3 regions of the Arthrobacter sp. AG367 genome follow, and region 3 is predicted to be linked to each of the others. Evidence: riboswitches for the same ligand, from Rfam matches in the RefSeq annotation. Region 3 holds a riboswitch; each other region holds the start of a gene.
The links. A riboswitch is a leader RNA that binds a small molecule or an ion and turns the genes downstream of it on or off. The one in region 3 is predicted to bind cyclic di-AMP.
Positions count from the first base shown of each region.

Region 1: it holds a riboswitch for cyclic di-AMP, as region 3 does, so the genes downstream of both, FB478_RS03160 (LysM domain-containing protein) here and FB478_RS09420 (hypothetical protein) in region 3, are expected to answer to the same signal.
Region 2: it holds a riboswitch for cyclic di-AMP, as region 3 does, so the genes downstream of both, FB478_RS18555 (M23 family metallopeptidase) here and FB478_RS09420 (hypothetical protein) in region 3, are expected to answer to the same signal.

Region 1 is NZ_VIVE01000001.1:695,620-697,876, forward strand. It holds gene FB478_RS03155 (lytic transglycosylase domain-containing protein) at 1-544, opposite strand, end outside; cyclic di-AMP (ydaO/yuaA leader) riboswitch at 805-975, shown strand; gene FB478_RS03160 (LysM domain-containing protein) at 979-1,812, shown strand; gene FB478_RS03165 (YdiU family protein) at 1,939-2,257, opposite strand, start outside.
Region 2 is NZ_VIVE01000009.1:82,930-85,186, reverse strand. It holds gene FB478_RS18560 (metal-dependent transcriptional regulator) at 1-676, shown strand, start outside; cyclic di-AMP (ydaO/yuaA leader) riboswitch at 784-1,028, shown strand; gene FB478_RS18555 (M23 family metallopeptidase) at 1,039-1,860, shown strand; cyclic di-AMP (ydaO/yuaA leader) riboswitch at 1,973-2,168, shown strand; gene FB478_RS18550 (C40 family peptidase) at 2,239-2,257, shown strand, end outside.
Region 3 is NZ_VIVE01000002.1:505,435-507,691, reverse strand. It holds gene FB478_RS09425 (glycosyltransferase family 39 protein) at 1-1,007, shown strand, start outside; cyclic di-AMP (ydaO/yuaA leader) riboswitch at 1,215-1,375, shown strand; gene FB478_RS09420 (hypothetical protein) at 1,381-2,094, shown strand; gene FB478_RS09415 (VOC family protein) at 2,181-2,257, opposite strand, start outside.

The DNA.
Region 1 (2,257 bases), on a different contig from region 3:
CCAGGGCAGCGGATACCTTTCCGGCCGCCGCCGCCTTGACCACCAACGCGGCCGTCTTGTCCCCCACGAGCTTGACGAGGTTGAGGCCCTGGACGCTGTTGGTCCCCAGGGCGTCCAGCGCCACGAAGAACCCGGCGTTGGTCCCGCCTGTCTTGTACGACTGCACGGCCAGGGCGCCGAGGTCCTTCCGGTACCGGGCCACTTCGTCGTTTGCGCGGGCGGCCCGTGCGGACAGGGTTTCCAGGCGTGATGTGGCTGACTGGAGCTCTGCATCCGCGGCAGCGTATTCGGCGGCCGACCGTACGGCTGCGTCCCCGGCTGCCTCCGACTGCGCCTGCAGGCCGGTCAAGAGCCCGTCGATGGTGGCAATTTCTGCAGCTTTTGCCGCTTCGGACGACTGCGCCTGCTGCACATCCGACCAGGAGGGATATCCGCCGGGCGGCGGCTCCTCCGCTGCGGCCGGCAGCACGGTGGCGGCGGCCAGGGCGATGGCCAGCACGCCACCGAGGAGCGGGATCCCTCGGCTGGTCACGAACAGGGGCATAGTCCCGAAGCTTACCGTCCGGCGCGGCCCCCGAGGGCGCGTCCGTGGCCACATTGTTACCGTTTGCAGCGATAAAGACCCTGCCTGCATTGGTCGAGGTCACCGCCCGAAATGCGAAGTACATCAAGACGTTTGCGCAATTGAGAGGGCAGCCTCGTATGTTATCCAAATGTGACAATCGGGGGCAGCGCGGGTTATGGTCGTTTGGTGTCCCTCTCAGACGGGACATTCCCGTCAGCATGCCGAGCCCTGCCGCTGATCATGGGATTCAACCGCTTTCCGTTTGGCAGGGACGGGGGAACCAAGTTTCTACGGCCACATGTGGCCTTGGGGTTAAGTCGTTAGCGCCTCCGCCCGCGGAGCCAGCTACCGGCCGGGTATCTCCAGCCCGAACCCGACAGCTCACCCCGCAGGCATGGGAGAGGCGATCAACTGTGTCAAAAATTTCCACCACTGCCCGTCACCGCGCGACTCCGGCCCGCTCCATTGTGCTCGAGGGCCTCGCCGTAACCGCCAAGTCCCAGGCCCGTTCGCTGGGCCGTCCGGCGCTTGCCGTTGCTGCAGCGTCCGGTATTGCCTTTGGCGTCGGAGCCCCGGCCCATGCAGGTGTCACCGGCCCGGACACCACTGAGAACACCAGCGTCCAGGCATACTCCGCACCTGCCCCGGCAGCAGCACCCGCCGCAGCAGCAGGAACCGTCCACACGGTGGTGTCCGGCGACACCATCGGGGCCATCGCGGCCGCCCATGGCGTCAGCCTCAACGACGTCCTGGCCGCCAACGGACTGGGACTGTCCTCCATCATCTACCCCGGTGACCAGATCCAGATCCCCGGCGCTGGCCACACCGCAGCCCCGGCGCCGGCAGCAGCTCCCGTCCAGACGGCAGCCGCAACCGCACCGGCAAACACCGGCATGAACATGTCCTACGCCTCAGCCGCCCCGGCGGCGTCCACCGGCACCGGGACCGGCGCTGCCATCCTGGCATCCGCTTACAGCCAGGTCGGCGTGAACCAGGACTGCACCGCAATGGTTGAGAAGGCCCTGCGCTCCGTCGGCAAGTCCGTCGGCGACCTGGCCCCCACGCAGTTCTTCCAGTACGGAACCGTTGTCGGCGCTCCCGCCCCCGGCGACCTGATCATCACCTCCGGCCACGTGGGCGTGTACGCCGGCAACGGCCAGGTTGTGAGCGGCGGCGTCAACGGCTACAGCACCGAGGTCCACTCCATCAGCTGGCTCGGCGGCTACTCCGCAGTCCGCGTAGCCTAGCCTTCGCAACGCTTTGGCAGCAGCAGGCTGGTATTAAACAGCAAAGCTGTTCTTAAACAGGAGGGCGGCAGCCGGGTATTCCCGGCTGCCGCCCTCCTGTCATTTCCGCACCGTACCGCTGAACAGTCACGTCCCGCAGAAGGTCATGTAGGTGCCGAAATCCTCAGGGGCACCTTCGGCGTAGCGTTCCAGGCCCGGCCGCTCGGCGAAGGGGCTGCCGACGGCCTCGAGCAACTGCTGCAGGGGAGCCAGGTTTCCGTCAGTGGCGGCGGACAGCGCCTCTTCCACGAGGTGGTTCCGCGGAATATAGGCAGGGTTCACGCTGTCCATCAGTTCCGCGTCGGGCCCCAGGGCCTGCCACCGCTCCGCCCAGGCGTCGAACGCTTCAAGGTCCAGGACCATGCCGCGCACGGGACGGAGGTCCCCCCGCGCGGCCTTGCCCAGG
Region 2 (2,257 bases), on a different contig from region 3:
GATGTACCTCAGGACCATTCTGGAGCTTGAGGAAGAAAACATCGTTGCCCTTCGGGCCCGTATCGCCGAGCGTCTGCGCCACTCCGGTCCCACCGTTTCCCAGACCATCGGCCGCATGGAGCGGGACGGGCTGGTGGTCGTGTCCGGCGACCGGCACCTGGAACTCACGGACACGGGCCGCAAGCGCGCCACGGAGGTCATGCGCAAGCACCGGCTGGCCGAACGCCTGCTGGCAGACGTCATTGGCCTGGACTGGGCCTACGTCCACGACGAAGCCTGCCGCTGGGAACATGTCATGAGCGAGCGCGTTGAGCGCCGCATCTACGAGATGCTGGACCACCCCACCGAGTCGCCGTACGGCAACCCCATCCCTGGCCTTGCGGCGCTGGGCGGCCAGGCGGGGCCCGGCTTTGCCGACGGCGCCATCAGCCTGGTGGAAGCGATGAAGAATTACGGGCCCGCCTCCGGAGTGACCATCAGCCGCCTGGCGGAGCCGATCCAGGTGGAACCGGAACTGCTGGCGCAGCTGGACGAGGGCGGTATCCGGCCGGGTGCCGCCGTGGCGCTGGAACGCGTGGGCGAATACATCTCCGTGCGGGTCCCCGGAATCGAAGGCGCATTGGAGCTGCCGCCCGAGGTTGCCGCCCACGTCTTCGTGGCCATCAGCCAGCCCTGATCGGGTCGCCCATACCCCACAGAGGGGCAACCACGCAAAGGTAACGGAATTGTTACCTAGGGTCTTAAGCCCCTATAGTGGAACCAAGCGTTGATACATAAGCGTTACCTGATCCGGAGCCGAGCTCTGCCAGCGGGCCAGGTGCACGAGTCGTTACTGGCAGAGGCGGGGGAACCACAAGCGGCAGCGGGGGACTGCCTTGGGGTGAAGTCCGTCAGCAGCAAGCCTCTCCAGTGAAGGATTCTTCCGGGAATACCCCCTGTGCAGAAGCTTGCCTAAGGCGGACCGGGTCTTTGATCTCTCTGACCCGAATCCGACAGCTAACTCCGCAGGCTTCTTCCAGAGAGGAACCCTTCTTGACCATGCAGACCTCCCGGGGCCGCCGCCGCGCGGCCGGCCCCCCTTCGGCACCCCGGGTTGCCGAAGTTGTCGCAGCGGAGCGCCCCCGCGACCTGCATCGTGACGCGCGCCGCCGCCGGGGTCCCTTCCGGCAGATGACGGAGTTTGCCGCCGCCAGCGGTATTGGCCAAAAAGCCGGCATTGCCCTTGCCGCCACAGGCCTGGTGCTGACGGTCACGGTGCCCGCCACGAGTCCCGTCATGGCCACGGATGCCGCCGGCAGTGCCCCCATGGCCGCGTCCGCCGTCAGCCCCCAGCCCCAGATCTCGGCCGATGTCGGAGCACAGATCGACTTCAGCCGGTCGGCCGTGGTGACCCAGGCCGACCCGGACGGGAAGCTGAAGCAACTCCTGAGCGCCCAGTCCGCCGGCTCCGTCACGCGTGCCGCTTCGGCCGGCACCCTGGCTGCACCCCTCGCCTCCCTCACCACCGCTTCCCCCTTCGGCTACCGGGTCAGTCCGATCACCGGAGGCTCCGGAGACTTCCACCGGGGCCAGGACTTCGTGGCGCAGTGCGGGACCTCGGTCCTGGCCGCCGCGACAGGTACCGTGACCTTTGCCGGCTGGCACCAGTTCGGTGGCGGAAACCGCGTGGTCATTGACCACGGCAACGGGCTGGAGACCACCTACAACCATCTCTCGTCCTTCAACGTCAAGGTGGGCCAGACCGTCTCCCGCGGGGACGTGGTGGCACTGAGCGGTACCACGGGCGCATCCACCGGCTGCCACCTCCACTTCGAGGTGCAGGTCAACGGCGAAGTTGTCGATCCCATGGGCTGGCTGTAACCAAATGGTTGCCCGCTCTCACATGTCCGCGACGCGCCGTGACCTGAATGTGACATTGAAGCAAAACTGCTGTACCGTCTAACTCGCGTCAACTTTTCCGAAGTTGACGCTCTTGAGTGGATTGCCTAACTCTGCCACCGCTCAAGGTCCGTTCGCATTTCATCGTCTGGCAGGGGCGGGGGAACCAATTTTGGCCTTCATGTTCAGAAGGCCTTGGGGTTAAGTCACAAGCTTCCCAGGAAGCAGCGTGGCCGGGTGACTCCCATCCGAATCCGACAGCTCACCTCGCAGGCATTGGGAGAGGCTACCTTCGTGTCTTCACGCCATCATTCTGCGCGCCACCGTGCGCAAACGGTTCGCACCAACCCCCTGGACGCCATGTCCAAGGCCGTCAGTG
Region 3 (2,257 bases):
GGCGGGCACCGCGGACGGATGCGGTCCGCACCGCCGTCATCATCTGGGGCTTGTGGGTGCTGGTGACGGGCCTGGTCTTCAGCTTCATGGCGGGCATCATCCACCCTTACTACGCCGTGGCGCTGGCGCCGGGGATCGCCGGGCTTGCGGGGCTGGGCACGGTCCTCCTGTGGCAGCACCGGCAGCAGCCACCCGCCGCACTCCTGCTGGCCGCAGCGGTGGCCGCGGCCGCCCTGATGGCCTTCCAGCTGCTTGGCACCACGTCCGCCTACGGCGCGGGGCTGCGTTGGCTGGTCCTTTCCGGAGGCCTGGCGGCCGCAGCGGGCGTGGCGTTCGGCAGGTTCCTGCGCTGGCGTGCCGTGCAGCGGACGACGGCGGCGCTCGCCATTGCGGCGTCGCTCACCGGGCCGCTGGCGTACTCCCTTTCCACGGCGTCGACAACGCACAGCGGGGCGATAGTCAGTGCCGGGCCGTCGTCGGGCTTCGGCCCTGGCGGGACGGGCCCTGGCCGGACCGGCCTTGGCGGGACCGGGACAGGCAGCACCAGGCAGCCAGCAACCCAGGGAAACACGGCCCGCCAGCAGGGCGCGCCCGGAGGAACACTTCCCGGCGGAACCGCTGCTGCAAGTGGTCGCGGAGGCGGAGCCTTGGGAGGCCTCTTGGGCGCCCCAACGCCGTCCGCGGAACTCGTGGCAGCACTCAGGAATGGCGCCTCAGGCTACACCTGGGCAGCGGCAGTGGTGGGTTCGAACAACGCTGCCGGTTACCAGTTGGCAACGGAACTGCCGGTCATGGCGGTGGGTGGGTTCAACGGCACAGATCCCGCCCCTACCTTGGCGGAGTTCCAGGATCTGGTGTCCCAGGGAAAGATCCACTACTTCATCACAGGCGGAACCATCCGGGCCAGTACCGGTTCGGACGCTGCCGCCCAGATCGCCCAGTGGGTGGCGAACAACTTCACGGCGCAGAGCATTGGCGGCACCACCGTCTACCTGTTGGCTGGGTAACGGGAACTGTAACGGTCGGCGCGCTGCGCTCATGAAATGGGGCGGCCATACCCCAATGGGACCGAGGTTACGAACGGGGAATCCGGCAAATCAACGCGCTGAGGATCGTGACTTCCGTTACCTAAATGTGACTTTCGCGTGCACTTCCTGTAGCGTCGATTGGGTGCGGCCCCCGTTCGGGCCGCATATCCCGGGTCGACGCCAAGCTCTGCCGCTTCCCCGGATTCCGATTGAGCTACGGCAGAGGCGGGGGACCCACCGTCCCGGGCATTGAATGCCCTTGGGGTTAAGCCAGTACGTGATCTTTCCGTACGGCCGGATGCCCTCATCCGAACCCGACAGCTAACTCCGCAGGTGTGAGAGGCGATCAATCATGTCCAAAAACACGGCAGAAGCACGCCTGCTGCAGGCCAAGGCTAAACACAGGGCCGCGCAGCAGGCCAAGAAGACCACCCTGGGCCAGCGCGCCGCCGTCCTTGCAGCATCGTGCGCGGTGCTGGTGGGGGTAGGCGCGGCAGGACAGGCCACCAGCAGCATGACTCCGGTGTCATCCACCGCGTCCAACCCTTCCACGTCAGCGTCCGACGCTCAAATGAGCATCGAGAAGAGCGAGATCCGCTCCAACCCGGCAGCAAGCCCCGCGCCCGCTGCCATCAGCGTGGCACCGCAGGCAGCGGAACCGGCCCCCGCAGCGGCACCGGCAGCACCCGCAGCGCCTGCCCCGGCCCCGGCGCCTGAGCCCGCCCCCGCACCTGAGCCGGCTCGCGCCGTCGCGGTTAACGATCCTGCAGGCGCCCAAGCGTACGCCGCCAGCCAGCTGGGGGCGTTTGGCTGGGGACCGGACCAGATGCAGTGCCTGCAGACGCTGTGGACCAAGGAGTCCGACTGGACCACCACGGCCACCAATTCCAGCAGCGGGGCATACGGCATCGTCCAGTCCCTGCCCGCTGAGAAGATGGCAAGCGCCGGCGCGGACTACCTCACCAACTACCGCACGCAGATCAATTGGGGCCTGGACTACATCAAGAAGAGCTACCAGTCGCCCTGTGGTGCCCTGAACTTCCACCTGGCCCACAACTGGTACTAGGCACTCCTCCCCCCGGCGGCAGCGATGCCGGGGGAACTGCACCAAAGCGGCGGGCCGCATCATCATGATGCGGCCCGCCGCTTTGGTTAACCAGCGCCCGGTCCGGCGTCCTGTCCGGTGTTCCCGCCAGCGCCCTGCCCGGCGTTCCGCCACGGGATGTACT